DNA from 4 places in the Streptomyces sp. NPDC059861 genome. Region 2 is predicted to be linked to each of the others. Evidence: riboswitches for the same ligand, from Rfam matches in the RefSeq annotation. Region 2 holds a riboswitch; each other region holds the start of a gene.
What was found. Region 2 has a riboswitch for cyclic di-AMP ahead of ACFV6X_RS23360 (transglycosylase family protein). Riboswitches for the same ligand answer to the same signal wherever they lie in the genome.

Region 1 (7,669 bases), on a different contig from region 2:
GGAAAGGAGCTGGTGGCGGAGCAGATCAGCCAGTTGCCGGGCCCGGTCGGCGCGCAGCCGGCGCCGCGCGCGGTGGGCGGCGACGGTGGTCGCGCCCTGGCCGACGTGGTCCCGGATGCGGTCGGTGGGTGGCATGGCTCGAACCATACCGATCCGGTAGGGATGGGCGTGTTGCGGAAGTGTTGCGCCAGTCGCCGGAGTGGTAGAAGCGCTGATGAGCTGGAGCTTCGTGAGGGCGACGGCAAGATCTGCCACCCTGCCCGCAGCCGGGTGACCCTCCCGGGAGGGCGGGGGTGCCGCTACGACAATGCCGTCAGCCCGGGAGCGAAGGTGATCAGCAGGGGCAGCAGCGGCACCAGAGCCGCCGCGGTCGTCGTCAAGGCCCGGTGTCTGCGGTCGAGCCGGGCGGGCGGCTCCAGGAGGCGGTCCACGCGTTCGCCCAGCAGGCGGTGGCTGGAGGCGCAGGAGAGGACACCCCGGTGCTGGTTGAGTTCGATCAGGGCCAGCGCGGTGGTCAGGTGGCCGCAGCGGCGGGACGCCGTGTCGTCGGCGGAGAGTTCGACCAGGCGGTGGGTCTGGTCGCAGAAGTGGGTGAAGAGGGGGACGCGAGGGAAGCCGGTGGCGAGCGCGGTGGACAGGTGCAGCAGCCAGTCGTGACGGGCGCGGGCGTGGCCGCGTTCGTGGGTGAGGACGGCGTCGAGCTGGCGGTCGGTGAGACGGTGCAGCGCCCCGGTCGTGACGATCAGCTGGGGCGGGCTGCCCGGCATCCACCAGGCGTCGGGGTACTCGTCCTCCAGGACGAGCAGCGGCCCCCGGGCGGCGGGCAGACCGGCGGGCAGGTCGGGGGCGCGTTCCCGCAGATGTGCGCGGGCCTGGCCGCGGCGGCGCCTGGCCTCGAACAGCTCGCGCACGAGCATCGCCGTCGTCCACGCGGCACCGCAGGCCAGCAGCAGGGTCAGCGCGGCGGCCCAGGGCGGCGCCGCCGAGAGGTCGTAGGCGGCGGCCACGCGCGGCGGGGCGGGCGCGAAGACCTGGTCGCGCACCGTCTGGAAGACCGCCGCCGCGCCCAGGACCAGCGCGGTCAGACAGCACAGCAGGACGGTGGCGACCAGGCACTGCCACACCCACAGCCCGACGACGGGCTCCCGCTCGGGCCAGGCGGCGCGCACCAGCGTACGAGGGGCCGGTACGGCGGCCGCCAGAGCGACGACGCTCAGCAGGAGCAGGCAGACGGTCATGCCACGGGCTCCGGATCCTGGTCGGGAGTGGGGCGGCTTCGGGTCGGTGCTGGTCGGTGCGGTGCAGTGCGGTTCAGCGCAGTGTGGGCGGCCGACGCACCGTGGACCTCACGCCCGCGTCACGTGCTGCACGCCTCGCAAGCCCAGCCGCACGCACCCGCGTCACGCGCCACACGAGCCCGCGCCGCGCACCGCGCACACCGCCGCCAGTATGACGGTGACGGGCGGCCGGAGTCAGCGCCGAAGCCGTCGCTGTCGCGGAAACCTCACCCCGACACGACGCGTCCCGTGACCTCGCCGAGCCCCACGCGCACGCCGCCCGCGCCCGGAGCCCAGGCCGTCATCGTCACGACGTCGCCGTCCTCCAGGAACGTCCGCTTGCCGTCGGGCAGTTCGAGGGCGTCGCGGCCGTTCCAGGTCAGCTCCAGGAGTGAACCGCGTTCGCCCTCGCCCGGGCCGCTCACCGTGCCCGAGCCGTACAGGTCGCCGGTGCGCAGGGAGGCGCCGTTGACGGTCATGTGGGCGAGTTGCTGGGCCGCGGTCCAGTACATGGTGGAGAACGGGGGCTCCGCGACGACATGACCGTTGAGGGCGACGGAGATGCGCAGGTCGTAGCCGCCGGGCTCCTCCTCGGTGTCGTCCAGGTACGGCAGCAGGGGGTGGGTCCGCCCGGGCGGGGCCACCCTTGCCTCGTCCAGCGCGTCCAGCGGGGTGATCCACGCCGACACCGAGGTGGCGAAGGACTTGCCGAGGAACGGGCCGAGTGGGACGTACTCCCAGGCCTGGATGTCGCGGGCGGACCAGTCGTTGAGCAGGCACAGGCCGAACACGTGATCGCGGAAGCCGGACAGCGGCACGGGCGTGCCCATCGCCGAGGGGACGCCGACCACGAAGCCGACCTCGGCCTCGATGTCCAGTCGGACGGACGAACCGAAGACCGGCGCGGCGTCGGCCGGGGCCTTGCGCTGGCCGGAGGGGCGGATTACGTCGGTGCCGGAGACGACGACCGTGCCGGAGCGGCCGTGGTAACCGATCGGCAGATGCTTCCAGTTGGGCGTGAGGGAGTCCGCCGCGTCGGGGCGGAAGATCTGGCCGACGTTCCGGGCGTGGTTCTCGGAGGCGTAGAAGTCGACGTAGTCCGCGACCTCGAAGGGGAGGTGCAGGGTCACCGAGGCCAGGGGGTGCATCAGGGGCGCGAGGGACTCGCGGTGGGACGGCACGGTGACCCAGGCGGTCAGCGCGCGCCGGACGTCCGACCAGGTCGTGCGGCCCGCGGCGAGCAGCGGGTTGAGGGTCGGGCGGGCCAGCAGCTCGGCGTACGGGGAGCCGAGCGCCAGTGCGGCCGCGCCGGCGTCGAGGACGTGGTCGCCGAGGCGGACACCCACCGTCCGTTCGGCGGACCCGGCGGGTGAGAACACGCCGTACGGAAGGTTGTGCGGACCGAAGGGGTCGCCCTCGGGGACATCGAAGGGGGGCATGAGGTGCTGCCTCACTTTCGTACGCGCGGTCCATGCGGTCGCGGATCACGTTACGGCTGCGGCACCTGTCTTGGGCAGTGTCCGATAAGCGCGGAAGGTCCTGAATATCCCGAAAGGTCTATCGCGTCGACGCTTCGGAAACTCGTCCCGTCGATCCGTCACAACGACCGCCCCCGATCCGTCAGTGCGGTGAAAGCAAGCATCGCACCGGCCACTGACAACAGGAGGCGGCATCATGCAGGCACGGATGGCGAACCCGGCGTACGTCCTCCCGGGCGCGCTGAAGGGCATCGGGGCCCTCTTCCAGGCCATCGGGGAGAGCGGGCTGGACCAGGAGGTCGCGGAGCTCGTCGGGCTGCGGGTCAGTCAGATCAACGGCTGCGCCGCCTGCGTCCACGGACATGTGAACAATCTGCGCAAAGCGGGCGTGAGTGAGGAGCGCGTCGCCTCTATCGCCGCCTTGCGGCACGCGCCCTTCCACAGCGACGCCGTGCGCGCCGCGCTGACCCTCGCGGAGACGGTGACGCGGCTCGCGGACCGCTCGGAGGAGCCGGTTCCGGACGCGTTGTGGGACGAGGTCGCCGACCACTTCGACGAGAAGGAAGTGTCGGCGCTGATCCTGACCGTCGCGCTGACGAACATGTTCAACCGCGTCAACGCCACGATCAAGGAGCCGGCAGGCACCACGTGGGGGTGAAAAGCAGACAGTGGGAAGGTAGTTGGGAATGAACGGTGAGGGTGCGGTGTCCGTATTCTCTGATCATGGCCGCACCCACCGCATATGCCGCGCGCACCGAGTACGCGCGCACCGACTACGCCCTCATCGCCACCGACCTGGACGGAACGCTGCTCCGCGGCGACGACACGGTCTCCGACCGTTCGCTCGCCGCGCTCGCGCGGGTCTCGGCGGCCGGTGCCCGGCATCTGGTGGTGACCGGACGGCCGGCGCCGCGGGTGCGACCACTGCTGGAGGTCCTGGGCGGCGGGGGGCTCGCGGTGTGCGGGCAGGGCGCGCAGTTGTACGACGCCGGCGCGGACCGTCTGCTGTGGTCCGTCACGCTGGACCGGGAACTCGCGGAGACCGCGCTCGGCAAGATCGAGGCCGAGGTCGGCCAGGTGTACGCGGCCGTCGACCAGGACGGCGTCGACGGGCTCACCCTCATCGAGCCGGGGTATCTGATGCCGCACCCCACGTTGCCCGCGGTGCGCATCGATCGCCGCGACGACCTGTGGTGCGCGCCGATCAGCAAGGTGCTGCTGCGCCATCCGACGCTGTCCGACGACGAGTTGGCGGCGGTGGCCCGCATGGTGGTCGGCTCGCTCGCGACCGTCACCATGTCGGGGCCCGGGACGGTCGAGCTTCAGCCGTGCGGCGTCACCAAGGCGACGGGGCTGGCGCTGGCGGCACGGCATCTGGGCGTGAGTCCGGAACAGACCATCGCCTTCGGGGACATGCCCAACGACATCCCCATGTTCGACTGGGCCGCGCACGGCGTCGCCATGGCCAACGCCCACCCCGAGCTCAAGGCGGTGGCCGACGAGATCACCCTGTCGAACGAGGACGACGGCATCGCCGTCGTCCTCGAACGGTTGCTGGCCAGGACTCAGTACGCGCCGAAGACGTTGTCGATCGAGCCGTAGCGGTCGGCCGCGTAGTTGCAGGCGGCGGTGATGTTGGCGACCGGGTCGTACGGGTCGTACGCCGTGCCGGTCACGTGGTAGGCCGCGAAGGTGGGGTCGATGACCTGGAGCAGGCCCTTCGACGGGGTGCCCTTGGCGGCGTTGGAGTCCCAGTTGTTGATGGCGTTCGGGTTGCCGGACGACTCGCGCATGATGTTGCGGTGGATGCCGTTGTACGAGCCCGGGATCCCCTGCTGCGCCATGATGTCGAGCGACTGGCGGATCCAGCCGTCGAGGTTGTTCGGGTACGCCGTGACGGAGCTGACGGCCGTGGGCGTGGCGGCGGACGCGGTGGTCGCGCCGATGAGCGGCAGGGCGAGCAGGGCGGCGCCGGTGCCGGCGACGGCGAGCTTGCGAGCGATGCGGGCAGTACTGGTACGGCTCTGCTGACCGTTTGCAGTCATGGGGACTGTCCTCTCCGGTGCCTGCGAGGTGAGCTGTCGGGTTCGGGTTGGGAGGTGCCCGGCCGCCCTCTTGCGAGTGCGACTTCACCCCGAGCCGTTCCGGTGTGCCGTGGTGTGCGGCGTCCGGTCCGGCGGCTTACCTGGGTCCCCCGCTCCTGCCGTGCGGTGAGTGAGTCCGTCATGGGTGGCGCGGGCGGCGGCAGGATTCGGCGTTCCGCCCGACAGGCCGGGAACGTATGCGAGAGCACATGTCCGAAACAAGTGGTGGTTTCACATATCGCGGTATTTGATCTTCGAATCGCCTGTTTGCCGCCCTTGATCCTTTGCGGTCGAAAAGAGTCAACTCGGCCATGCGTCAAGGCGGATCGTCGCGTCCATGCAAGGGACTCGTGAAGGGGTGCGAGTGAGCCAACTCACGTGCGTGCAGAAGGATGGCAAATCGGGCAATAAGCCCAAGTCCTAGTTAACTGGCGGCCCGTGGAATGCGCTTCTCCCAGGTGCGGTGGAAGACCACCTCGGCACCGGAGGTGCAAATCACCTCATTTGAGGCCAAAAAGTCCTCTGCGGTGCAGGCGATCTCCGACTGCGTACGGATCGTGGTGTCCCAGGCGAGCTCCGGGCGGTGCAGCCGGATCGTCCAGTCCGAGCGGGCGCGGGCGGACAGCGGATCGTCCTCGCGGATGGCGTACGCCTCCAGCGCCTCCTCGGTGAGCTCCAGCCCGTCCGGGTACACGCGCGTGCCGCCGTGGCGTGGTTGGTCGACCTCCAGCCGCCACTCGCCCTTGGCGACGTCGCGCACGACCAGTCGCCCGGGGCGCGGTTCGTCGAGGGTGGCCGGGTGGGCGACGCCGAGCGGTTCGGACTGCTCCGGCTCCTCCAAGGTGAGCGGCGGGACCGTCGCACACGCGCGTACCGGCAGTTCGAGAGCGCTGCCGGACGGGTCCAGGGTGAAGCCGGCCGCGGAGTCCGGCTGGGGCCAGATCCAGGGCCAGTACGCGGAGGCGAGCGAGAGGCGGATGCGGTGGCCGGGCGGGAAGGCGTACCCGATGCCGCTGAGCTCGAAGGTGACGTCCTCGGTGGCCCCCGGGGTCCACGGCACGACCCGGTCGCGTCCCTCGCGCGCGGAGAGGTCCATCACCCCCCGCGTCACCAGCGTCGAAGAGCTGTCCGGCGCCACGTCGCAGACGCGCGCGACCACCTGCCCGCTCGGCACCTCCGAAGCCAGCCGCAGTCGCACCCGCGGCCGCCCCAGCACCCACGTCTCCTCCGGCACCGCGAACTCGAAGCTCGCCCCGCGCGCGTCCTCCTCCCGTTGGTCCGGCGGCAGGTCGGCCTCGTTGCCGATCGGGAGGAAGCGCCCCGCGTCGACGCCCGTGTGCTGGGGTGACCGGACGAGTACGGGCTCGCCCCGGAGGGCGTACGTGGCCGTCGTCACGTGGGGTGAGGGCCAGGCGGGCTCACCGACCCAGCGGCCGGGCAGCGTCTCGTACCCCGTCGCCGGGGGATGCGCGTCCATGACGTACGAGCGCAACAGGGGCTCGGACATCACGCCGGTGTCCCTGCCCTTCAGCCAGTGGTCCCACCAGCGCAGGGTCTCCTGGAGGAAGCCGATCGCCGGGCCGGGCGGCAAGGCGCGGTCGGGGTAGTGGTGCGACCAGGGCCCGATCAGGCCGCGGACGCGGTCGGACGGGAGGTGCTCGACCAGACGGAGCACGGTGTCGCGGTACGGGTCGTGCCAGCCGCCCACCGCGAGCACGGCGGCGTCGACGGCGCCGTGGTCCTCGCGGACGCGGTCGTGCCGCCGGTGGTGGTCGCGCACCTGGTGGTCGAGCCAGGTGTGGACGAAGGGCTCGACCTCTTCGAGGCGCCGCAGCCACATGTCCCGCCAGGCGTCGCCGACGTACCGCGGATCGGGCGGGCGGCAGACGAAGGCGAGCATGGTCGCCGCCCACGCGTGCATGTCCACCGCGAGAACGGAACCTCCCATGTGGTGCGCGTCGTTGTCGTAACGGTCGCCCGGGGAGCAGACGGTGACGATCGCCTTGAGCGGTTCGGGAGCGAGCGCCGCGATCCGGAGGGAGTTGAAGCCGCCCCAGGAGATGCCGAACATGCCCACCTTGCCGTCGCACCACGCTTGCGCGGCCAGCCAGTGCACCACCTCGACACCGTCCGCCAGCTCCGTCGCCGAGTACTCGTCCGTCGGCATGCCCTCGCTGTTGCCGTGCCCGCGCACGTCGACGCGGACGGAGGCGTAGCCGTGGCCGGCGTACCAGGGGTGACGCTGGTGGTCGCGGGGCGCGGTCCAGTCGGTGAGGCGGTACGGGAGGTACTCCAGAAGGGCCGGTACGGGCTCGTCGGTGATCGGGCGCCATACGCGCGCGTACAACCGGCTTCCGTCGGGCAGCGGGATACGGAGGTCCTCGTGAGTCGTCTCGTAGGGGAAGGACGTACGGATGTGCATGAGCGTGACCCCAGGTACGGCTTCAGTGGACCGGGTGCTTCGTGCGGCGCGGCCGGCGCGCGGCGGCCGTCACCGCCGGGCCGGCGGTGCGGCGCGTCGCCCGCGGCGTGCTCGCGGACTCCGCCATGTGCTCGCGTCCGGCCAGGTGACGACGGCCGGTGGCGTACCGGGCCAGGCTCTCGGGGCCGGTGTCGACGGCGGTGCGGAGCAAGGGGCACCTCTTCCGGCTAAGTCGATAAATACGTGCTCATATCAGGTGATCAAAAACATACCCGCCGTGATCCGATACCGCCTGAGGTGTAACGGTGGGCGGCCTCGGTGATCGAAACGTGACCGGATACGCTGACTTGAGTGAAGGCAGCGACCTATCGACATTCCGCGTAATCGCCAGTGGACACCAGCAGACAG
Region 2 (7,669 bases):
TTGTCGGCGGCGTCGACGAGGATGAAGCGCATGTCCTCACGGGACACGTTGTTGTAGTACTTGGCCGCGTCCCGGGCCATGTCCTCGACCTCACCGATGGTCTCCGCGCCGGCGAAGCCGCCGCCGACGAAGACGAAGGTGAGCGCCTTGCGGCGGATCTCCTCGTCGGTGGTGGAGTCGGCCTTGTCGAGCTGCTCCAGGACGTGGTTGCGCAGACCGATGGCCTCCTCGACGCCCTTCATGCCGATGCCCTGCTCGGCGAGGCCGGGGATCGGGAAGGTGCGGGAGACCGCGCCGAGCGCGACGATCAGGTAGTCGAAGGGCAGCTCGTACGCCTCGCCGACCAGCGGCGCGATCGTGGCGACCTTGCGGTCCTGGTCGATGGTGGTGACCCGGCCGGTGAGGACCTCCGCCTTGGGCAGCACGCGTCGCAGCGGGACGACGACGTGGCGCGGGGAGATGTTGCCGGCGGCGGTTTCGGGGAGGAAGGGCTGGTAGGTCATGTACGACCGGGGGTCGACGACCGTGACGGTCGCCTCGCCGTAGCGCATCTTCTTGAGAATGCGCCGAGCTGCGTACAGGCCTACGTACCCACCGCCTACTACGAGGATCCTGGGACGCTCCGTGGTGCTCATGCCATCGAGTATCCACCCACTCACGAGGGGGAGCTCGTGCGCCCCTTCACAAGCACTTCCGGGGCCTGTGCTACACTCCCCGGCCCACGTGAGCCAGATCATGGTCACGATCGGGAACCGCGGCGCGATACGCCCCGTTGTCAATGCCGCGTGAGCTGCCTCTCTGCCCCTCGGGCCCCCCTGTGAGCGGACGGGAGATCCCCGCGCGGGAAGCCTTCGCGCCCCCTCCATACACGGTCCATCTGAACATGTTCAAGACCCTGTTCACGCCTCGGAAGGGTCAACCGACCCCTCTCCGTGCCCCCACCGGGCCGATTTCCTTGTGAAGAACTTCACGAACTTTCCCCGGCGGGTGCCTCGAAGGTGTCGGCAGGGGGCCGGAAGCCCCATCCCGCAGCGCTCATACGCCGGTCGACCTGCTCAGTCGACAGCTACCGGGCGGTAGTGCGCCGCCCCCTCACCACCCCGCGAAAGCGCCCCGCACCGACGGCCGAACGCCCCGTCACCCGGACGGCCACACTCCATGCGAAATCAGTCGGAACTGCACATAGCGTGCAGACATGATCACCTCACAGAGGGCCCTCATGCGGGCCACTTCGCGCATAGTCTCGGTCGGCGCTGCCCTGGGTATCGCCCTTGGTGCGGGGGCGGTGACGGCCGCCTCCGCCGCGGCCGCCACGCCCGACCACCACGTCGCCACGAAGGCCACGGCCGTCCAGTCGGTCTCGGCCCACCACCGCTACGGCGGCGGCGACGAGGAGTGCAGCGGAGTCATCGTCCTCCTCTGCAACTGACGGTCGGCCCCGCACGGGCCGACACGAACGGCCCCGGTTCCTGTCCAAGAGGAACCGGGGCCGTTCCGCGTCGCCCGCCGCCTAGGCCGACGGCTCGGCCGCCGCGTGGAAGGCGATGCCGTCGAGGATGTCGTGCTCGCTGACGACGACCTCCTCGGCGCCGATCCGCTCCATGATCGACAACAGTACGAGGGCCCCCGCGGCGATCACGTCGACACGCCCGGGGTGCATGGACGCGACGGCGGCGCGCTCGGCGTGGGTGGAGTGCAGCAGCCACTCGGTGATCTCGCGGACCCGGTCCCGGCCGATCCGGGAGTGGTGGATGCGGGCCGAGTCGTACTCGGCCAGGTCCAGGGCGATCGCCGCCACCGTGGTGACCGAACCCGCCAGCCCCACCAGCGTCCTGGCCTCACGCAGCGGCACCGTCTTCTCGGCCAGGTCGAGGGCGGCCTCGATGTCCGCGCGCATCGCCGCGATCTGCTCCTCGGCCGGCGGGTCGGACACCACGCCGTCCCGGACCAGATGGCGCTCGGTCATCCGGACACAGCCGACGTCGACCGAGCGGGCCGCGCGGACATGGTCCTCGCCGACGACGAACTCGGTCGAGCCGCCGCCGATGTCCACCACGAGATAGGGCCGGTGCACATCCGCGCGCCCCGTCAGCTCCTTGGTCGCGCCGACGAAGGAGAGCTCGGCCTCCTCGTCGCCGGTGACGACCTCGGGCTCGACGCCGAGGATCTCCACCACCCCGCGCACGAACTCGTCCCGGTTCTCGGCGTCCCGGGAGGCGGAGGTGGCGACGAAGCGGACCCGCTCGGCGCCGTGCTCCTTGATGACCCCGGCGTACTCACGGCAGGCCGCGAAGGTCCGCTCGAGCGCCTCGGGGGCCAGCCGTCCGGTGCGGTCGACGCCCTGGCCGAGCCGCACGATGGTCATCCGGCGGTCCAGGTCGGCCAGTTCACCGGTCGCCGGATCCACGTCGGCGACCAGGAGCCGGATGGAGTTCGTACCGCAGTCGATGGCGGCCACGCGCGTCACTTGCCGTCCTCCTCGTCGGCCATGGTCACGCACGCGCCCTTGCGCCACCACTCCGGCAGCATCGCCAGGGCCTCGTCGCCGAGCGGGTTGACGCCCGGTCCGGCGGCCAGGCTGTGCGCGACGAGCACGTGCAGGCACTTCACCCGGTCCGGCATGCCGCCCGCACTCGGGAAGTTCTTCAGCTCCTCGATCTCGTCCCGGCGCCGGACGTAGTCCTCGTGCGCGGCGCGGTACGCGGAGGCCAGCTCCGGGTCGGTCTCCAGCCGGGCCGTCATCTCCTTCATGACGCCCTCGGCCTCCAGCGTGCCGATGGCCGACGAGGCCCGCGGGCACGTCAGGTAGTAGAGCGTCGGGAAGGGTGTGCCGTCGGGCAGCCGGGGGGCCGTCTCCACGACGTCCGGCTGCCCGCACGGGCATCGGTGCGCGATCGCGCGCAGTCCGCGCGGCGGCCGCCCGAGCTGCTGCTTGAAGGCCTCGACGTCGGCGTCGGTGGGCTCGGTGCGCGGGGTGGGCGGCGGGGGCGTTTCCATACCTGTCTCTCTGTACGTTCACCGGCCGGAGGCGTCCGGCTCAATGGTGGGCGGCGTCGGACTTGTCGACCCCGTCCCAGACGTTCGCGTACCAGGGGCGGTCGGTCGTGCCCTGGTCGGTGCGCGACTGCCGGGCCGCGTCCGGGTCGATCACGACGTAGCCGGTCTCGCCCGGCATCACGTAGTGCAGCCGCTGCCGGATCTGCTGCTCCGCGTACGCGTCGTCCTGCCAGCGTGCCTTGAGGTCGCGCAGTTCCTCGACCCGCGCCTCGGCCCGCTGCTTCTGCTCCCGCAGGTCGGCGATCTCGGCGCGCTGGGCGACGTACTGCCTTATCGGATAGGCGAGCGCGACGACCAGTGAGCAGACGACGAGGGCGAGCAGGGCCGCGCGGCCGGTCAGCCGGGAGCGGCGGGCCTGGCGGCGGGTCTGGGAGCGGTAGACACGGGCCGCGGTCTGCTCGCCCAGCAGCCTGAGCCTGGTCGCGGTGGAGAAACGGTCCCGTTCCTTCACGGCCATCTGGCTCTCGCCTCCCCATGCCTGCGTGATGCACACGCGCGTACGTCCCCGCACACGGTACGGGACCGGGTGCGGGGACGTACGTACGACGCTTCCTACGAGGGCGTCGCTCAGCCCTTGAAGCGGGGGAAGGCGCTGCGGCCGGCGTACACCGCGGCGTCGTCGAGGATCTCCTCGATGCGCAGCAGCTGGTTGTACTTGGCGACGCGCTCGGAGCGGGCCGGGGCGCCGGTCTTGATCTGGCCGCAGTTGGTGGCGACGGCGAGGTCGGCGATGGTGACGTCCTCGGTCTCGCCGGAGCGGTGGGACATCATGCACTTGAAGCCGCTGCGCTGGGCCAGCTCGACGGCGTCCAGGGTCTCGGTCAGGGAGCCGATCTGGTTGACCTTGACCAGCAGGGCGTTGGCGGCGCCTTCCTCGATGCCGCGGGCCAGGCGCTCCGGGTTGGTGACGAACAGGTCGTCGCCGACGAGCTGGACCTTGTCACCGAGCTTCTCGGTGATGGTCTTCCAGCCCTCCCAGTCGTCCTCGAACAGCGGGTCCTCGATGGAGACGAGCGGGTACGCGTCGACGAGCTCCGCGTAGTACTCGGTCATCTCGGCGGCCGTGCGGTCCTTGCCCTCGAAGGTGTAGACGCCGTCCTTGTAGAACTCGGACGCGGCCACGTCGAGGGCGAGGGCGATCTGCTCGCCGGGGGTGTAGCCGGCCTCGTTGATGGCCTCCAGGATGAGGTCGAGGGCCTCGCGGTTGGAGCCGAGGTTCGGGGCGAAGCCGCCCTCGTCGCCGAGGCCGGTGGCCAGGCCCTTGCCCTTCAGCACCTTCTTGAGGGTGTGGTAGACCTCGGTGCCCCAGCGCAGGGCCTCGGAGAAGGACTCCGCGCCGATCGGGGCGATCATGAACTCCTGGATGTCCACGTTGGAGTCGGCGTGCGAGCCGCCGTTCAGGATGTTCATCATCGGCACCGGCAGCAGGTGCGCGTTGGGGCCGCCCAGGTAGCGGAACAGCGGCAGGTCGCTGGCCTCGGAGGCGGCGTGCGCGACGGCGAGCGAGACGCCGAGGATGGCGTTGGCGCCGAGGGAGCCCTTGTTGTCGGTGGCGTCCAGGTCGAACATCGCCTGGTCGATCAGGCGCTGCTCGGTGGCGTCGTAGCCGACGAGCTCCGGGCCGATCTGCTCGATGACGGCCAGGACGGCCTTCTCGACGCCCTTGCCGAGGTAGCGGTTGGGGTCGCCGTCGCGGAGCTCGATGGCCTCGAAGGCGCCGGTGGAAGCGCCGGACGGAACGGCGGCACGACCCGTGCTGCCGTCGTCGAGGCCGACCTCGACCTCGACCGTGGGGTTGCCTCGGGAGTCCAGGATTTCCCGGGCTACGACGACGTCGATGGACGGCACGAGCATCTCCTTCGTGGATGTGACGCTATTGAGCAGGACCGCGGCGGCTCTGCGAGACGAGCCTAACCGGCTCCGTGCGATCGGCCAGCCGGTCGCCCATCTCGTGGACGGAACCGAGAGTAAATTGTTTCCGAACGAAACAAAGACGGGGGTGCACCGCGCGGGAAGCGGGACACGAAAAGCCCCGCCCCGGTGCGTACGGGGGAGGACGCACCGGGGCGGGGAGCCCGTGGGGACGGGGGTGACCCTCACGGGAGCCTCTGGGGCCTCCGGCGGGTCGGCGGCGAACCGTTCTACTTCAGGTGCAGCTGCTGACCCGGGAAGATGAGGTCGGCGTCCTCGACGATGTCCTTGTTCAGCTGGAACAGCTTCTCCCAGCCGCCCTTGACGTCGTGCTCGGCGGCGATGGTGCTGAGGGTGTCACCCTCGACGACCTTGTACTCGCCGTCGCCCTTCTTCACCTTGTCGCCGGTCGGCGTGGTGACCGTCTCCTTCGCGGCCGGACGCTCCGCGGAACGCGAAGCCGGCTGCTCCTCGGTCGCACGCGTGCCGGTGTCGGTGCTCTGCGACTCGTTCGCGGCGGAGCCGCCGCCGGCGTAGGCGGCGTTCGACAGGCCCGTGCCGCAGACCGGCCAGGCGCCCTTGCCCTGACCCGCGAGCACCTTCTCGGCGATCTGGATCTGCTGCTCCTTGGAGGCCTGGTCGGCCGTGCCGGCGAACTGCGTGCCGCCGTACGCGGCCCAGGTCGAGGCGGAGAACTGCAGACCGCCGTAGTAACCGTTGCCGGTGTTGATGGACCAGTTGCCACCGGACTCGCACTGGGCGACGGCGTCCCACTCGGAGGCCGTGGCGGCGGATGCGCTGCCGGCCGCCATCAGCGGGGCGGCGACGGCGGCGGCACCGGTGACGCCGACCGCGGCGATGGCGCGAACGGTCCTGGACGGACGACGGTGCTTGCCCTTGCTGGAAAACAGCATGGTTGATCCCCTCACCGACGCCTGCGAGGTGAGCTGTCGGGTTCGGGCCGGTTGAGTTGCCCGGCCACACCTCCCTGGGAGGCGTGGCTTCACCCCAAGCCGGTTCCGGCGCTGAGTCTCCTCAACTGCCGGGCCCGGCACTTACCTTGGGTCCCCCGCTCCTGCCTACGGCGCTTTACGCGACGACTGTTCCCGGGCGGCCGCTGGCAGGATTCGGCGTTGCGGCAACCGGGGCTCGTGTTGGCGAGCGGTGATGACCGTAGACAGGCGATCGACGGAATTTCAAAGACGATCAGGGCTTCTGAGACTCATCCCACACTTTCGCCAAATCGGACATTCGACTCGAAGTGTGACGCGAACTCCCGCTGTTCCCGGGCCGTTTCCCGCCTACCTGCCAGCCGGCTCCGCGCCTACGTCCAGCGTCTGACCGGGGAAGATGTGGTGGGGGTCGCCGCCGAGGGCTTCCTTGTTGACGACATACAGCGCGGCCCATCCGCCTTGCACGCCATGGGAGTCGGCGATGCTCCAGAGCGTGTCGCCGTCCCGGACCGTGTAGGCCTCGTCGCCGGCCGCACGGGCGGTGGCACCGTCCCGCGAGGCGTGGCGCCCGGCGGACCCGCCGGCGCGGTCGCCGCCCTCCTCGGCGCTGCTTCCCCGGTGCTTGCCGGAGCCGAGGAGGCCCACATCCGTGAGGCTCGAGGTGCTCGGCGCACTCGAAGGCACGCCGGAGGACGGGGAACTTGAGGAGGATTCGCCCGATTCGGGGGATTCGCTGGAGCCGGGCGAGGTCGAGTCACCGACACCCGGCGAGCTGGAGTCGCCGGACGGGGTGGATTCACCTGATTCCGTGGGATTCCCGGAGTTCGTGGGACTGGTGGAACCCGTGGACGCGCCGGACCCCTTGGACCCGTCGGTGCCCTTGGAGCTGCTGGACCCGTTCGCGTCGCCATCGCGGCCGGAGTCGCCGGCGTGGGCGCCGCCGGACGAGTTGGACAATCCGAGCGAGCGGGACATACTGCCCGAATCGCTGGATCTCGTATGCGACGGCGTACTGGACGCGTCACCGACCACACCCGTGTCGACCGCGGCCGACTCGGAGTCCACGTCGAGCCCCACCAGCGGGCCGCAGGTCGCCCACGCGCCGACGCCCTGGTCCGCCAGAACCTTCTCGGCGACGGCGATCTGCTGCGAACGGCTGGCCTGGTCCGCGCTCGCGGCGTAGGTGAGGCCGCCGTGCTTCTCCCAGTCCTGCTGGGAGAGTTGCAGCCCGCCGTAGTAGCCGTTGCCCGTGTCGGCGCTCCAGGAGCCGCCGGTCTCGCACTCCGCGACGCGGTCCCAGGTCGTCCCGCTTGCCGCGCTCGCACCGGAGGCGGCAAGGAGGGGGATGGCGATGGCGGAGCCGGTCACACCGGCGGCGACGACGAGTGCGGGCGCCTGGCGGGGGCGACGGTGACGACCGTTCCCGGAGAGCATACGGGGACCTTTCGCGTGACAGCGGGGACCTGCGCGGCCGGTGAAGCCGGGAGGCCGCGCTGATGGGTGAACGTATAGGCAGACGATCACTTGTCACAAGTTAATGCCGCACAGATCACGTGAAGATCACATAGTTGAAAGTGCGTCACGTTTTCCGCACGGGCGTGAACTCCACCGGCAGCGTCCGCAGTCCCCGCATGATGAGCCCGCCCCGCCACCGAAGTTCGCCCGGATCCACCGCGAGCCGCAGGTCCGGGAGCCGGGTGAGGAGCGTGGCGAGCGCGGTCCGGCCCTCCAGGCGGGCCAGGGGCGCG
Region 3 (7,669 bases), on a different contig from region 2:
GGTCTTCGTGTCCGTCCGGGACCGCGGTCCAGGCTTCGACCTCGACTCGATACCCGCCGACCGCATGGGCGTCAGAGAGTCGATCATCGGCCGCATGGAGCGCAACGGCGGTACGGCCCGGCTGCGGGCGGTGCCGGACGGCGGCACGGAGGTCGAGCTGGAGATGGAGAGGGCGGAGAAGACGTCATGAGCGACCCGACCGAGGCGAACGGAACGGCGGGAGCGGAGGAGTCGGCCGAGCCCGCACAGACGCCGGGCGGCGGCGTGGGAGGGCGGCGCGTGCGCGTGGTGCTCGTCGACGACCACCGGATGTTCCGCACGGGCGTGCAGGCCGAGATCGGCCGGACCGACGAGACCGGCGTCGAGGTCGTCGGCGAGGCCGCGGACGTCGACCAGGCGGTCACGGTCATCACCGCGACCCGCCCCGAGGTCGTCCTCCTCGACGTGCACCTGCCGGGCGGCGGCGGCGTCGAAGTGCTGCGCCGCTGCGCTCCGTTGATGGCCGACCCCGAGCAGCCGGTCCGTTTCCTGGCCTTGTCGGTCTCGGACGCGGCCGAGGACGTGATCGGCGTGATCCGCGGCGGCGCACGGGGATACGTCACGAAGACGATCACCGGCACGGACCTGGTCGACTCGGTCTTCCGGGTCCAGGAGGGCGACGCGGTCTTCTCACCGCGTCTCGCCGGCTTCGTCCTGGATGCCTTCGCCTCCACGGACGCCCCGCCTGTCGACGAGGACCTGGACCGACTCACCCAGCGTGAGCGGGAGGTCCTGCGGCTCATCGCCCGCGGCTACGCCTACAAGGAGATCGCCAAGCAGCTGTACATCTCGGTGAAGACCGTCGAGTCCCACGTCTCGGCGGTGCTGCGCAAGCTCCAGCTCTCCAACCGGCACGAGCTGACCCGCTGGGCGACGGCCCGACGGCTGGTGTGACGAGCGCGCGTCACACGACCCTGGTCGCCCCGGCGAACGGCATCTGGTCGATCGGCGCCAGCCGCACCGGAGCCGAGGGGTTGGGCGCGTGGATCATCTGGCCGTTGCCGACGTAGAGGCCGACGTGGCTGATACCGGAGTAGAAGAACACCAGGTCACCGGGGGCAAGTTCGGAGCGGGAGACGCGGCGGCCGGCGTCGATCTGGGCGTAGGTGGTGCGGGGCAGGGCCACCCCGGCGGAGCGGTACGCGGCCTGCATGAGGCCCGAGCAGTCGAAGGCGTCGGGGCCGGTGGCGCCCCAGACGTAGGGGCTGCCGAGCTTCTGGTAGGCGTACGAGACGGCAGCGGCGGCACGGGAGTTGGGCGCCGCCGTGGTGGCGGAGCCCGGGGCCTGGAGGGCGTCCCGGCCGGCCGTCGAGGCGCGCGAGGCGCGGTCCGTGCCGTCGCCCTGCGCGAATCGCGCCCGCTCCTCGGCCGTCAGCCGGGACAGCAACTGCCGTGCCTCGTCCAGCTTGCCGGTGACGGTCTTCTTGTGCCGGTTCAGCTCGGCCTGCCGGGACTGGAGCGAGGCCAGTTCGACGCGGGCGGCGCCGCGCAGTTGCTCGATCTCCCGCAGCTGCCGGCGGACGCGTGTGACGGCGGCCGCCTGCCGGTCGCCGGCGCGTTCGGCGAAGGCGGCGCCGTCGAGATACCGGTCGGGGTCGTCGGAGAGGGCCAGTTGCAGCGCGGGGTCCAGGCCGCCGTCCCGGTACTGGGCGGCCGCGTACGAACCGAGTGCGTCACGGGCGGAGTTGAGCCGGTCCTCCTTGCGGGCCGCCTCGTCCTGGAGGCTGCCCAGCCGCTTCTGTGCCGCCCGGGTCTCCTCCCGCACGCCGTTGTACTTCTCGGTGGCGACCTCCGCCTCCTGGTACAGCTTGTCCACCTTGGCCTTGACCTGCGCGGGCGTCAGCTGCGGCTCGGCGTGGCCGGTCCCGTCGAGGCCCGTGGCGGTCGCCGCGCCCGCGAGGGCGATCGTCGCCGCCGTGCGGGCCCTGGTGCCGTGGGCCGAGCGTGGTCGGGGCTTGCGGTGCGCTGCCACGTGGACTGCACGTCCTTTCGTACGACTCGGGCGACCGCCGGTCCGTACGGCCACCGGGTGGACGTACGACCGCTCCGGGGCGGCTGACGCGTCCGGCGGCGCCCCGCACAGGGGATGCGGGGCGCCGCCGGACCTCCTCGGCGGTGGTGCCCGGCTGCCGCCTCTGGCCAAGGGCGGCGGTGGGGAGCCGGTCACCTGGTGGAGGACGCTAAACCCGGGCGTGTCGGCACCGTGACGTCTTGTGCGGAAGTGACGTCGGGGGACCAGCGGGTGACCGTATGTGATCGGGCGCGCGATTCGCGGTCGTCGCCTTCACGCGGTGCGATGACCGATGCGGCGATTCCGGGGCGGGAGGGGGCGCGGTGGTGCTATGAGGCGCATATATGCAGTCGCCGTGGGCGGCCCGGCGTCGGCAGGCCCGGTGTCGGGCGGCCCGGGACCTCCTGATTAGGCTCCGGCCCCATGGACGTACTCATCCACCTCTTCGTCGGCCTGCACATCATCGGCATCGCCTCCCTCCTCGGTGGTTTCCTCACCCAGATGAAGGCGATGGGCCAGGGCACCGCACGATTCGTCCCGGCGATGCTGCACGGCGCCCTGACCATGCTGGTCACCGGCGTGATCCTGGTCGGCCTGAACCAGGCGGACGACCAGCCCGTCAACAACATCAAGATCGGCGTGAAACTGGCGCTGCTGATCGTGATCCTCGGCCTCGTCTACGTGAAACGGGACGACGAGAAGGTGGACAAGGGCATGTTCGCGCTGGTGGGGCTGCTGACCACGGCGAACGTCTTCATCGCCGTGCTCTGGACCTGACGCACCGCCCCACGCGCGCGTGCCACGGAAACCGCCGCACGCGCGCGTGCCCTTCGATCGCCTCTCCGACCGCCTCGCGGCGCCGGTGTCAGGCCGGGCGGACGACGCTGTGGATGGAGGACTCGCCGTCGTAGTAGACGGACTCCTCGCGGACGTACGCGCCGGGCTTCGGGGCGTGGATCATCATGCCGTTGCCGATGTACAGGCCGACGTGGGTGATGTCGTCGTAGAAGAAGATCAGGTCGCCCGGCCGGGCGGCGGCGACGGAGACCGTCGTCCCGGAGTCGACCTGGTCGTAGGTGGTGCGCGGGAGGGTGACGCCGGCGGCCTTCCAGGCGGCCTGGGTGAGGCCGGAGCAGTCGTAGGACTCGGGGCCGGTCGCGCCCCAGACGTACGGCTTGCCGATCTGGGCGCGGGCGAAGGCGAGCGCCTTCTCCGCCTTGGTGCCGTACCCGGAGTCCGACGCGGACTCACCGGAGCCGGACTCGTTGCCCGTGCCGGCCGAGGAGTCGGCGTTCGAGGACTCCTGCTCCCGCTGCGCCGCCTCCTGGCGCCGCTGCTCCTGCTCCTGCTGCCGGGCGAGCTCGGCGGCCTTGCGCTCGGCCTCCTCCTGCTTCTTCTTCTCGATCGCCGCGAGGCGGGCCTTCTCCTCGGCGGTCAGATCCGACAGCAGTGCCCGCGCGTCGGCGAGCTTCTTCTGGACGGTGGCCTTGGCCGACTGCAGATCGCTCTGCGACTCGGTGAGCGTCTCCAGACTCTGAGCGGCCTCCTGGCGCTTCTTCATCGTCGCCGACTGCTCGGTGAAGTACTCGTCGACCGCGCCCTTCTGGCGGCTGGTCAGACGGCCCGTCAGCTGGTTCTGGTCGAAGTAGTCCTGCGGGGAGTCGGCGAGCAGGAAGGTGGCGGTGTCGGGGACGGAGGCCCCGGAGCGGTACTGGGCGGCGGCGTACGTCCCCAGCTCCTCACGCGCCTCGTTCAGCTTCTGTGCGCGCTGGGCCACGTCGTCCAGGAGAGCGTCGACGCGCTTGCGCTGCTTCGAGGTCTTCTCCTTGGCCGCGTTGTACTTCTCGGTCGCCGACTCCGCCTGGCGGTAGAGATCGCCGACCTTCTTCTCGACCTCCTCGAGGCTCGGCTTGTCGTCGGCCGAGGGCTCGGCGTTGGCGGTCTGGGAGAGCAGGGCCACGGAGGTCAGGGCAGCGGTGGCGAGGGCCGGTGTGCGTATGCCTGCCACCCGTGCGCCGGAGGGGCGCGACTTGCGGTGCGACGCCAAAGGAGGCGACTCCTTCCATCTGCCGCCTACCGGGTTAGCTGTCGGGTTCGGGCGGGTGGTTCGGAAGGGTTGCCCTACGGCCCGCTCCCTGAAGGGATTTGGGCCGATTCACCCCAAGTTCGGTGGGTCCCCGGCTCCGGCTGCCTTGGGCGCATCGGACTCGGCGGAGGCCGCGCGGCCCGGCGACGTTCGCCGGTAAGAGTCGTGCGGCCTGTCCGGCACGGTAGCCAACTCGTGTGGCCCGTGTGAAGGTTGATGGGCGATATGCCCGATACATTTTCGTGACCTTCGGTCAGTGGTCACGCCCCGCGTGAGAGCGTGTTCGGACGGTGAGCGCCTGGTCAGCGCCGGGGCCGGGCGATGACGGGCCGGGACCCGCAAGATCGTCCGCTTGCGTCTCCCGCCTTCCCCGGGCGCCTGCCCGGGCCGTGATCGCGGGCTCCTCCGCAAGATCGCCGGCCTTTCGTGGCCGGTATGTTCTCGGGGCGGGAGCGGGTTGTCAGTGGGGCGCCCTAGACTCGGAGAGCGATGAGCAGCCTCTTTGATGACAGCTTCCTGGCGGACCTCCAGGCCCCACGGGCCCACGAGGAGCCTCCGCCGCCGCCCGAGGACGATCACGCTCCGGATGCGCTTCCGGACGATCTGTTCGGCGGGAAGTTCGACGTGCCCCCGGACCGGGACGCCTACTACCGCGACGGCGCCCCGCGCCCCGCCCTGGACGCCGCCGTGCTCCTGGAGGGGCTGAACGACAACCAGCGCGCCGCCGTCGTCCACTCCGGCTCCCCGCTGCTCATCGTCGCCGGCGCCGGCTCCGGCAAGACACGTGTCCTCACCCACCGCATCGCCCACCTCCTCGCCGAGCGCGGGGTGCACCCGGGCCAGATCCTCGCGATCACCTTCACCAACAAGGCCGCGGGCGAGATGAAGGAGCGCGTCGAGCACCTGGTCGGCCCCCGGGCGAACGCGATGTGGGTGATGACCTTCCACAGCGCCTGCGTGCGCATCCTGCGCCGGGAGTCCAAGAAGCTCGGCTTCACCTCGTCCTTCTCGATCTACGACGCCGCCGACAGCAAGCGCCTGATGTCCCTGGTCTGCCGCGACCTGGACCTCGACCCCAAGCGCTTCCCGCCCAAGTCCTTCAGCGCCAAGATCAGCAACCTCAAGAACGAGCTGATCGACGAGGAGGACTTCGCCGCCCAGGCCACCGACGGCTTCGAGAAGACCCTCGCCCAGGCGTACGCGCTGTACCAGTCGCGCCTGCGCGAGGCGAACGCCCTCGACTTCGACGACCTGATCATGACGACGGTCAACCTGCTCCGCGCCTTCCCGGACGTCGCCGAGCACTACCGCCGCCGCTTCCGGCATGTCCTGGTCGACGAGTACCAGGACACCAACCACGCCCAGTACGCCCTCGTGCGCGAACTCGTCGGCACCGGCGAGCGTGCCGCTGAGGACGTCGACGTACCGCCCGGCCAGGACGACCTGCCGCCCGCCGAGCTGTGCGTGGTGGGCGACGCCGACCAGTCGATCTACGCCTTCCGCGGCGCGACCATCCGCAACATCCTCCAGTTCGAGGAGGACTACCCGAACGCGACGACGATCCTGCTGGAGCAGAACTACCGCTCCACCCAGACGATCCTCACCGCCGCCAACGCCGTCATCGAGCGCAACGAGTCCCGCCGCCCCAAGAACCTGTGGACCAACGCGGGCGCGGGCGCGCGCATCACCGGCTACGTCGCCGACACCGAGCACGACGAGGCACAGTTCGTCGCCGACGAGATAGACCGACTCACGGACGCCGGCGACGCGAAGGCGGGCGACGTCGCGGTCTTCTACCGTACGAACGCCCAGTCCCGTGTCTTCGAAGAGATCTTCATCCGCGTTGGTCTGCCCTACAAGGTCGTCGGCGGCGTCCGCTTCTACGAGCGCAAGGAGGTCAGGGACGTCCTGGCCTACCTGCGGGTGCTGGCCAACCCGGAGGACTCGGTCCCGCTGCGCCGGATCCTCAACGTCCCCAAGCGGGGCATCGGCGACCGCGCGGAAGCCATGATCGACGCGCTCTCCCAGCGCGAGAAGATCAGCTTCCCCCAGGCGCTCAAGCGGGTCGATGAGGCGTACGGCATGGCCGCACGCTCCACGAACGCCGTCAAGCGCTTCAACACGCTGATGGAGGACCTTCGCACGATCGTGGACTCCGGCGCCGGCCCGGCGACGATCCTGGAGGCCGTACTCGAACGCACGGGCTACCTCTCCGAGTTGCAGACCTCCACCGACCCCCAGGACGAGACCCGGATCGAGAACCTCCAGGAACTCGCCGCCGTCGCCCTGGAGTTCGAGCAGGAGCGCTCGGAGGGTGAGGCGGGGACCCTGGCCGACTTCCTGGAGCAGGTCGCGCTGGTCGCCGACTCCGACCAGATCCCCGACGAGGAGGACGGTGACGGCGTCATCACGCTGATGACCCTGCACACCGCCAAGGGCCTGGAGTTCCCGGTCGTCTTCCTCACCGGCATGGAGGACGGCGTCTTCCCGCACATGCGCGCCCTCGGCCAGACCAAGGAGCTGGAGGAGGAGCGGCGGCTCGCGTACGTCGGCATCACCCGCGCGCGGGAGCGGCTGTACCTCACGCGGTCCGTGATGCGCAGCGCCTGGGGCCAGCCGCAGTACAACCCGCCGTCCCGCTTCCTGGAGGAGATCCCCGGGGCGCACCTGGACTGGAAGCGCACGGGTGCCCCGGCCGCCCCCGCGGGCCCGGTCTCGGGCGTGGCGGCCTCCCTGTCCTCGTCCCGCTCGCGCTCCTCGGCGTCGGGTGCGTCGGGATTCGCCACCCGGCGGACGGCCGAACAGCCGGTGGTCGCGCTGGCGGTGGGGGACCGGGTCACGCACGACCAGTTCGGGCTCGGCACCGTCGTCGCGGTGAAGGGCACGGGTGGGAACGCCGAGGCGACGATCGACTTCGGAGACACGAAGCCGAAGCGGTTGCTGCTGCGGTACGCGCCCGTGGAGAAGCTGTAGCCGTACGGACCGGGCCCGGGGGTTCCGTCACGGAACACCCGCCCGTCCGCGCGGGGCGCGTTACGAGGGGTCGATCCCGTGGCTGCGCAGCCAGGACAGCGGGTCGATCGCCGCGCCGCCCCCGGGGCGCACCTCGAAGTGCAGGTGCGGGCCGGTCGAGTTGCCGGAGTTGCCGGAGTACGCGATCGCGTCGCCGGCCTTGACGGTCGTACCGGAGGCGACCTGGTAGCTGGAGAGGTGGCAGTACCACGTCTCCGTGCCGTCCATCGCCGTCACGATCATCATGTTGCCGTACGCGCTGTTGTACTCCGTACGGACCGTGCCGTCCGTCGCGGCCATCACCGTCGTGCCGTACGCGACGGGGAAGTCGATGCCGGTGTGCACGGACATCCAGTTGATGCCGGACTGGCCGTAGTAGGCGCTGAGCCCGTGCTGCGCGACCGGCAGTGCGAACTTCGGGCGCAGCCGCTCCTTGCGGGCCGCCTCCTCCGCCGCCCGCTTCTTCTCGGCCGCCTGCTGCGCCTTGAGGTCGATGCGCTCCTGCGTGCGGCTGACGCGGT
Region 4 (7,669 bases), on a different contig from region 2:
CAGGTGGTGGCGCGGGACGTCGAGCGCTTCGAGCGGCCCGAGCGTTCCGGGGCCTCCTCCTACGAGCGCCGGGACCGTCGTGACGGTGGCGAGCGTGGTGGCTTCCGCCGCGACGAGCGCCGGGACAACGACCGTGGCGGTCGCTCCTTCGAGCGTCGTGACGGCGACCGTGGTGGCCGTTCGTTCGAGCGTCGCGACGGCGACAGCGGCGGCCGTTCGTTCGAGCGCCGTGACGACCGTGGCGGCCGCTCCTTCGACCGCCGTGACGACCGGGGCGGCTTCCGCCGCGACGACCGGGGCGACCGTGGTGGCCGCAGCGACAGCGGCGACCGTGGTGGCCGTTCCTTCGACCGTCGTGACGGTGGCGAGCGTGGTGGCTTCCGCCGCGACGAGCGCCGGGACAACGACCGTGGCGGTCGCTCCTTCGAGCGTCGCGACGGCGACCGTGGTGGCCGTTCGTTCGAGCGTCGCGACGGCGACAGCGGCGGCCGTTCGTTCGAGCGCCGTGACGGTGGCGACCGTGGTGGCTTCCGCCGCGACGAGCGTCCCGCCCGTTCCTTCGACCGTCGTGACGAGCGCGGCGGCCACCGCGGCAGCGACCGCCCGTTCAACCGCGACCGCCAGGGCGACCGCCCCGGCTTCCGCACCGGCGGTCACGAGCGTCCCTACGGCCGCCGTGACGACCACCGTGGCGGCGGTTCCTTCGGGCGCCGCGAGGACAAGCCGCGCTGGAAGCGCAACGGCTGACCTGCCGTAGCCGGCGAGCCATGAGCGCCGTGGCCCCCACCGATCCGTCGGTGGGGGCCACGGCGCTTTCCGTACATGAACAGTCGGGCAACTGGCCGGCCGAGCTACGGGGGCCTGTTCCAGCCAGTGACCGGCGCGTCCGGGGGACGCGCCGATTCGGTGACGCCTGTGGCTCGCGAACCGGGAGATCCCTAGCGCTTCCGGACCCTTCCGCCCCGCACACGGCCCCGTCTCCCGGATACCCGATCGGCGACGCGGCCTCCTCCGGCTATGCTCGGGGAGGCAACATCGCCTGGGCCCTTAGCTCAATTGGCAGAGCAGTGGACTTTTAATCCATTGGTTGTGGGTTCGAGTCCCACAGGGCCTACAAGAAAGCCCCCAGCTCACAGGACCCGAGCTGGGGGCTGCCGCGTCTTCGAAGTCCGGTCGGACCTCGGCACCCTGATCCGACGTCACCCGCACGCCGCCGTTCGCCCCGTCCGTCCGAGCCCGCCGGTCCCGTCCGCGTTCAGCTCACGCCCAGCTTCGCGAGCGGCAGCGTGTGCTGGGTCTGGAGGACCTTGGCGCGCAGGTAGCGGACGTTGTGGGCGGTGGCGAAGACGCCGGTGGGGACGCGGTCGTGGACGGTGATGCCGAGCGCGCGGAGCTGGTCGGCCTTGTCGGGGTTGTTGGACAGCAGGTCCAGGTCCGTCACGGACAGGGCGCGCAGCATCTGGGCCGCCGCCGTGTAGTCGCGGGCGTCCTCCGGGAGGCCGAGCGCGGTGTTCGCCTCGTACGTGTCGAGGCCCTGGTCCTGAAGGGCGTACGCGTCGAGCTTGTTGTAGAGCCCGATGCCACGTCCCTCCTGGCGGAGGTAGAGCAGCACGCCGCCGCGGGCCGCGATGCTCTCGACGGCCTCGCGCAGCTGAGGGCCGCAGTCACAGCGGGCGGAGCCGAAGAGGTCGCCGGTGAGGCACTCGGAGTGCAGGCGCACCAGGGGGCGGGGCCCGGGCTCGCCGAGGACGAGGGCCACGTGTTCCTGGCCGTCGGCCAGGCCGTGGAAGGTGACCAGGTCGGCGTCGACGCTGTAGCCGTCGTGGAAGCGCAACGGCACCCGGACGCGGGCGCGCGGCGTGGCGGCGGGGAAGTCGGGCATACGGTCTCCGGGGTCATGTGTTCCAGATTTGAAGCAGCCTCTCGAGGGGCGACCCTACCCCGTGCTTTAAAGTTGAAGCAAACAGTCCCGGGCGGTCTCAGGAGCACGGTGACGACCGGCGCCGCCACGGCACATCGCCCGACGTGCCGCCCGCGTCCTCCCCCTGCAGCGCCTGCGCGACCCCCGTGAAGATCTCCTCCAACTGCCCCACCTGCCGCGGGGTCAGATGGTCGAACAGGGTCGCGCGCACCGTCTCGACATGTCCCGGCGCCAGTCGCTCCACCGTGCCCATCCCCTCCTCCGTGAGCGCGGCCACGCTCCCCCGTTTGTCCGAGGGGCACTCCTCGCGCCGTACCAGCCCGTCCTTCTCCAGTCGGCCGACGGCGTACGTCAGCCGACTGCGGGTGATCTTCAGCAGCTCCGCGAGATCGGTCATCCGGAGCCGGCGTTCCGGGGCCTCGGAGAGATTGGCGAGGATGGAGTAGTACATGTGCGGCATGCCGGCCTCCTGCTGGAGCTGCCGGTCGAGCGCGTCCTCCAGGAGAAGGGTGGCCCCCAGGTACGCGCGCCAGGCGCGCTGTTCCTCCGGGGTGAGCCAGCGAGTCGTCATGCCGCCAGTGTAGATTTGCTTAAAACTTGAATCAAATCGCCGGACGGTAAGCCCCAGTCCCTCAGGCCACCCAGCCGGCGAACCGCCGGTCCCCGACCCCCGAGGTGGAGTGCGCCCCATGCCCTACCCCTACGTCCTCCTGTCCGCCGCCGTCTCCCTCGACGGCTACCTGGACGACACCGGCCCCGACCGCCTCCTCCTCTCCAGCCCCGCCGACTTCGACCGGGTCGACGAGGTGCGCGCCTCCGTCGACGCGATCCTCATCGGCGCCGGCACCATCCGCGCCGACAACCCCCGGCTGCTGGTCAACTCCCCGGCACGACGGGCGGCCCGGACGGCGGCGGGAAAGCCGGAGTACCCCCTCAAGGTCACGGTGAGCGGCACGGGCGACCTCGACCCGGCCGCCAACTTCTGGCACACGGGCGGCGAGAAGGTGGTGTACACGACGACGGAGGGTGCCCGGCGCCTCAAGGAGAACCCCGTCGCCGCGGACGTGGTCGCGCTCGGCGACACCCTCGACTGGCGAGCGGTACTGGCGCACCTGCACGACGTACGAGGCGTCCGCCGCCTGATGGTCGAGGGCGGTGGCACCGTCCACACCCAGCTCCTCCTGGAGGGCCTCGCCGACGAGGTCCAGCTGGTCCTCGCCCCCCTCTTCGTCGGCGACCCCGCCGCGCCCCGCCTCTTCGGCCCCGGCGGCTACCAGTCCGGGCGCCTGCGCCTGGTCGAGACCCGGCGTATCGAGGACGTCGTCCTCATGCGCTACGAGCCCACCGCCCCCGGTGCCGGCAGCCTCGCCTCGGCCGCCGACCGCCGCTGGCTGGCCCTGGCCTGCGAGCTGGCGGCGCTGTGCCCGCCGTCAAGGACGGCGTTCAGCGTCGGCGCGGTGGTGGTGGCGCGGGACGGCACCGAACTCGCGAGGGGGCACTCCCGGGAGGGCGGCGACCCGGTCGTCCACGCGGAGGAGGCGGCGCTCGCGAAGATCGACGCGGCCGACCCACGGCTGCCCGGCGCCACCGTCTACACCAGCCTGGAACCCTGCACCCGCCGTGCCTCCCGGCCCAAGCCCTGCGCGCGGCTGATCCTCGACGCCGGGGTGGGGCGCGTGGTGACGGCCTGGCGGGAGCCGGACACGTTCGTGACCGGCGCGGACGGGAGCGGCATGCTGGCGGGGGCCGGAGTGGAGGTGGTGGTGGTTCCGGAGTACGAGGAGGCGGCCAAGGCGCCCAATCGGCACTTGGTGGGGTGAGAGCCCCGCGGGGGACGCCGCGATCGCACCTCCGACCGCTGGTCGACGAGGGCGGCGGGAAACCGTGGCGCGGAGCGTCCCGCGCATGGCGTACACTGGTGTCATACCGACGCGGGGTGGAGCAGCTCGGTAGCTCGCTGGGCTCATAACCCAGAGGTCGCAGGTTCAAATCCTGTCCCCGCTACTGAAGGCCCGGGGCCGGAATCCAGATCTTGGATTCCGGCCCCGAGTCGTTTCCGGGCATCGCCCGCTCCTGTCATCCGGTCGGCCCGCCCGGCTGGTCCCGCGCCTGTCTTCCGGGAACTCTGGACTGGTGCGGTGACCTGCGTAACGGGAGACGACAGTGCGGCCTGCGGAGGCAGAGGGAGAGTGGCCGCACGCCAGATCCGGCGACCGCGTCCCCGACGCCGCCCTCGGCCGCGGGGACGACTCCTCCACGCTGGCACGCCCGGTGCCGCCCGTGCCCCCCGCGCCGCCCTCCGACGGACGGCGGATCTCCCTCGCCCGGGCCTTCGTCCGGGCGCTCCCCACCCTGCTCCTGGTCATCGGCGGCAGCTACGACTACTTCACCCCGCGGGGCTTCACCGGCGCCCCCCTCTTCACCGCCGCCCCGCTGGTCGCCGCCCCGATCCTGTCCCGCCGCGCCACGGTCCTCACCGGCGTCGTGGCCGTCGCCATGGTCATCGGGCTGCAGGTCCGGTACGGCACCCTGATGCAGGTCGAACCGTTCACCGAACTGCTCACCGTGGCCACGGTCGCCGTCCTCGCCGTGCTGATCAACGTGCTGGTCCGGCGCAGTCACGCCCGCCTCGACTCGGCCTGGGAGATCGCCGAGGCCGCCCAGCTCGCGGTGCTGCCGGAACCGATGCAGCGGATCGGCGGGTTCGAGATCGCCGCGCGCTACGAGGCCGCCCAGGCGGACGCCTTCATCGGCGGCGATCTCTACGCGGTGCAGGACAGCCGGTACGGCGTGCGGCTGGTGGTCGGGGACGTGCGGGGCAAGGGCATGGGGGCGGTCGCGGCGGTCGCGGTGGTCATCGGGGCGTTCCGGGAGGCCGCCGAGCACGAGACGACGCTGGAGGCGGTCGCACAGCGGCTGGAGCGGGCGCTGGCGCGCGAGGGCGCCCGCCGGGACGGGATCGACGCCTTCGAGGGGTTCACCACCGCCGTACTCGCCGAGATCCCGCACGAGGACGGGGTCGTACGGATCCTCAACCGCGGCCATCCACCGCCGCTGATGCTGTACGCCGACGGCACCGTGAGTCCGCTGCCCGCCCGTGATCCGGCGCTGCCGCTCGGGATGGGCGAGCTGGGCGCCTGGCCGGACCGTGCGGAGGAGTCCCGGTTCCCGGGCGGGGCGACGCTGCTGCTGTACACCGACGGCCTGTCGGAGGCCCGCGACGCGCAGGGCGCCTTCTACGACCCCGCGGCCCGGCTGGCCGGCCGGACCTTCCGCAGCCCCGGCGAACTGCTGTGCGCGGTGACCGAAGAGGTACGCCGGCACAGCGGCGGCGGCACCACCGACGACATGGCGCTGCTCGCGGTCCGGCGGCCGACCGACGACTGTCACCAGGCGTGATCGAACGGAATCCCTCCGCATAACAACTGACATACAGTCAGATGTGGAGATCACCCTGAACCGCGGTCAACTCGCCCGATTTTCGCCGTTCATGAACCTGTACGTCCCGACAGAAAGCGTTAATGATCAAGTGGAACGGCTTGGAAATCAGGCCCCGGTTCTATTAACGTCCGATAACGCAGCGCGGTCGTCCCAGCCGTCACAAGAGGCGGCTCCGTGCGCACGCGCCGAATCCCGCGCGAGGCCCTCATCGGCCGCACAAGGGAACCGGGGAACCATCATCTTGGGGTGAATCGGGCGTATGCCGTCGTAGCAGTACGGCTGGTTTACGCGCGTAGGAGACCTTCCTGCTCCGAACCCGTCAGCTAACCCGGTAGGCGAGAAGGAAGGAAAGGAGCGCGCCCACGTGGCGTCCAACCGGCCTGCCCCACAGGCCCCGTTCGTGCCGGACCAGCGCACCGCCGACAGCGCCGACACGTTCGTCTACGGCGCGCAGCGCACCGACGAGGGCCCGTGGGAGGAGTGGAATCCCACCGCGGAGACCATCCGTCCCGTACGCGGCCGGCATCGGGTCAGCAAGCAGCGCGGCGGCGGACTCGCCCGCAGCTCCACCGTTCTCGGCGTCGGTGTCATAGCCGCGGTCGGCGCGGGCGGCATGGCGAGCGCGAACACCGGCAAGCCGCCGGTGTCGATCTCCATGCCCGACCTGCCCAACGTCGGCTCGCTGATAGCCGACGACGACTCCGACTCCCCCGACACCAAGACCGCGAGCGCCCCGCTCAGCAGCCTCGGCACGGCCACCGTGGACACCGCGGAGGGCACCACCGACGCCGGTGAGAGCCTGCGCGCCCGCATCATCGCGCAGGCCGAGCAGCAGCAGGAGCAGGTCGAGAGCAAGGCCGCCGCGCAGGCCGTGGCCGCCGCCGAGAAGGCCGCCGCCGAGGCCGCCGCCAAGGCGGAGAAGGAGGCCGAGGAGAAGGCCGCCGCCGCCAAGGCGAAGGCCGAGGAGGAGGCCCGGCAGAAGGCCGAGGCCGAACGGCTCGCGGCGCTGGCCAAGCAGTTCACGCTGCCGACCTCCTCGTACACCCTGACCTCCACCTTCGGTCAGGCCGGCGCCCTGTGGTCCTCCGGCTACCACACCGGCCTCGACTTCGCCGCGCCGACCGGCACGCCCCTCAAGGCCGTGCACAGCGGCACCATCACCGAGGCCGGCTGGAACGGCTCGTACGGCTACAAGACCGTGCTGACCCTCGATGACGGCACCGAGATCTGGTACGCCCACCAGTCGTCGATCGGCGTCAGCGTCGGCCAGAAGGTCGCCACCGGCGATGTGATCGGCCGCGTGGGCGCGACGGGCAACGTGACCGGCGCCCACCTGCACATGGAGGTGCACACCGGCAGTTCCGGTGGCATCGACCCGCTGGCCTGGCTGCAGAGCAAGGGCCTCAACCCCTGAGAATCCCGACACGGGTTTCTCGCGAACTCCGGTGGTCCTGACGGCAACCCCCCGACGTCAGGACTGCCGGTTTTCGCATGTCCGGGGCTGTTCCGCGCCGCCTTCGTCCTACGTCCGGTACGGGTTGTACGCGGGGTAGGGCGCCGCGTGCCCGTGCATCGGCGCCCAGCCATGGACCGGCGGCATCAGCACCGGCACCGGCGGCGCGGTCGCCCGCGCCGCGTACTCCAGGGCCGGGCGGGCGATCTCCCGGCGGATCCACAGCTCCTGGAGCAGCTCGCGTTCCCGTACGACGAAGTCCGCACGGGCGCGGCCCATGCGGCCCCGGCGCCGGAGGAAGGCCAGGGACGTGGCGTACGCCTCGTACTGCGCGACCGTACGGGCCGCCGGTTTGCCGAGGTGGTGGCCGGCGTACTCGCGGGCCAGCCGACGGGCCCGCATCGAGCCGAGGGCGAACGGCTGCGCGGGCGAGAGCCAGCCGGCGACGACGTAGGCCGGGAGCTCCTCGCGGACGGTCCGCAGTTCCCGCTGGCGCGTCCAGATCACCAGCCAGGTCAGCAGCCCGAACGCGGGCACCATGAAGCCGCCGTACACCGCGAAGAAGCCGTAGTCGCCGAAGGTCGCCGAGCCGTTCCAGAAGGCGTGCATGCCCATCGCGAGCAGCAGCCCGGCCGGGGGCAGCAGGACGCGGCGCAGCCGCTGGCGCTCCCCGGCGAGCGCGGCGATGCCGAAGCCGATGCCGGTGAGCACGGTGAACAGGGGATGTGCGAACGGCGACATGATGACCCGCACGAAGAAGGTCGCGGCGGTCACGGAGGCGATCCCGCTGTGGCCGGCCAGTTGGTCGGTGCCGAAAGCGGTGCCGAGGTAGAGGATGTTCTCGGTGAAGGCGA

Region 1: another riboswitch for cyclic di-AMP. It lies ahead of ACFV6X_RS14895 (transglycosylase SLT domain-containing protein); the one in region 2 lies ahead of ACFV6X_RS23360 (transglycosylase family protein).
Region 3: another riboswitch for cyclic di-AMP. It lies ahead of ACFV6X_RS11045 (NlpC/P60 family protein); the one in region 2 lies ahead of ACFV6X_RS23360 (transglycosylase family protein).
Region 4: another riboswitch for cyclic di-AMP. It lies ahead of ACFV6X_RS32460 (M23 family metallopeptidase); the one in region 2 lies ahead of ACFV6X_RS23360 (transglycosylase family protein).

Annotation. Positions count from the first base shown of each region.
Region 1 is NZ_JBHWJQ010000014.1:19,730-27,398, reverse strand. Features, by position in the region: gene ACFV6X_RS14920 (GntR family transcriptional regulator) at 1-135, opposite strand, end outside; gene ACFV6X_RS14915 (M56 family metallopeptidase) at 300-1,238, opposite strand; gene fahA (fumarylacetoacetase) at 1,505-2,716, opposite strand; gene ACFV6X_RS14905 (carboxymuconolactone decarboxylase family protein) at 2,952-3,413, shown strand; gene ACFV6X_RS14900 (HAD family hydrolase) at 3,479-4,357, shown strand; gene ACFV6X_RS14895 (transglycosylase SLT domain-containing protein) at 4,321-4,800, opposite strand; cyclic di-AMP (ydaO/yuaA leader) riboswitch at 4,804-4,986, opposite strand; gene ACFV6X_RS14890 (CocE/NonD family hydrolase) at 5,264-7,261, opposite strand; gene ACFV6X_RS14885 (hypothetical protein) at 7,284-7,472, opposite strand.
Region 2 is NZ_JBHWJQ010000027.1:96,566-104,234, forward strand. Features, by position in the region: gene ACFV6X_RS23330 (NAD(P)/FAD-dependent oxidoreductase) at 1-635, opposite strand, end outside; gene ACFV6X_RS23335 (hypothetical protein) at 1,196-1,429, shown strand; gene ACFV6X_RS23340 (exopolyphosphatase) at 1,511-2,467, opposite strand; gene ACFV6X_RS23345 (DUF501 domain-containing protein) at 2,464-2,997, opposite strand; gene ACFV6X_RS23350 (septum formation initiator family protein) at 3,038-3,514, opposite strand; gene eno (phosphopyruvate hydratase) at 3,625-4,905, opposite strand; gene ACFV6X_RS23360 (transglycosylase family protein) at 5,199-5,882, opposite strand; cyclic di-AMP (ydaO/yuaA leader) riboswitch at 5,886-6,065, opposite strand; gene ACFV6X_RS23365 (transglycosylase family protein) at 6,270-7,355, opposite strand; gene ACFV6X_RS23370 (cytochrome P450) at 7,501-7,669, opposite strand, start outside.
Region 3 is NZ_JBHWJQ010000009.1:146,618-154,286, reverse strand. Features, by position in the region: gene ACFV6X_RS11065 (PspC domain-containing protein) at 1-190, shown strand, start outside; gene ACFV6X_RS11060 (LuxR C-terminal-related transcriptional regulator) at 187-933, shown strand; gene ACFV6X_RS11055 (NlpC/P60 family protein) at 944-2,011, opposite strand; gene ACFV6X_RS11050 (hypothetical protein) at 2,474-2,827, shown strand; gene ACFV6X_RS11045 (NlpC/P60 family protein) at 2,916-4,097, opposite strand; cyclic di-AMP (ydaO/yuaA leader) riboswitch at 4,105-4,259, opposite strand; gene pcrA (DNA helicase PcrA) at 4,626-7,109, shown strand; gene ACFV6X_RS11035 (M23 family metallopeptidase) at 7,170-7,669, opposite strand, start outside.
Region 4 is NZ_JBHWJQ010000053.1:16,405-24,073, reverse strand. Features, by position in the region: gene ACFV6X_RS32495 (DEAD/DEAH box helicase) at 1-747, shown strand, start outside; tRNA gene ACFV6X_RS32490 (tRNA-Lys) at 1,042-1,114, shown strand; gene ribA (GTP cyclohydrolase II) at 1,256-1,882, opposite strand; gene ACFV6X_RS32480 (MarR family winged helix-turn-helix transcriptional regulator) at 1,980-2,492, opposite strand; gene ACFV6X_RS32475 (dihydrofolate reductase family protein) at 2,611-3,741, shown strand; tRNA gene ACFV6X_RS32470 (tRNA-Met) at 3,852-3,925, shown strand; gene ACFV6X_RS32465 (PP2C family protein-serine/threonine phosphatase) at 4,085-5,320, shown strand; cyclic di-AMP (ydaO/yuaA leader) riboswitch at 5,536-5,715, shown strand; gene ACFV6X_RS32460 (M23 family metallopeptidase) at 5,727-6,776, shown strand; gene ACFV6X_RS32455 (PrsW family intramembrane metalloprotease) at 6,885-7,669, opposite strand, start outside.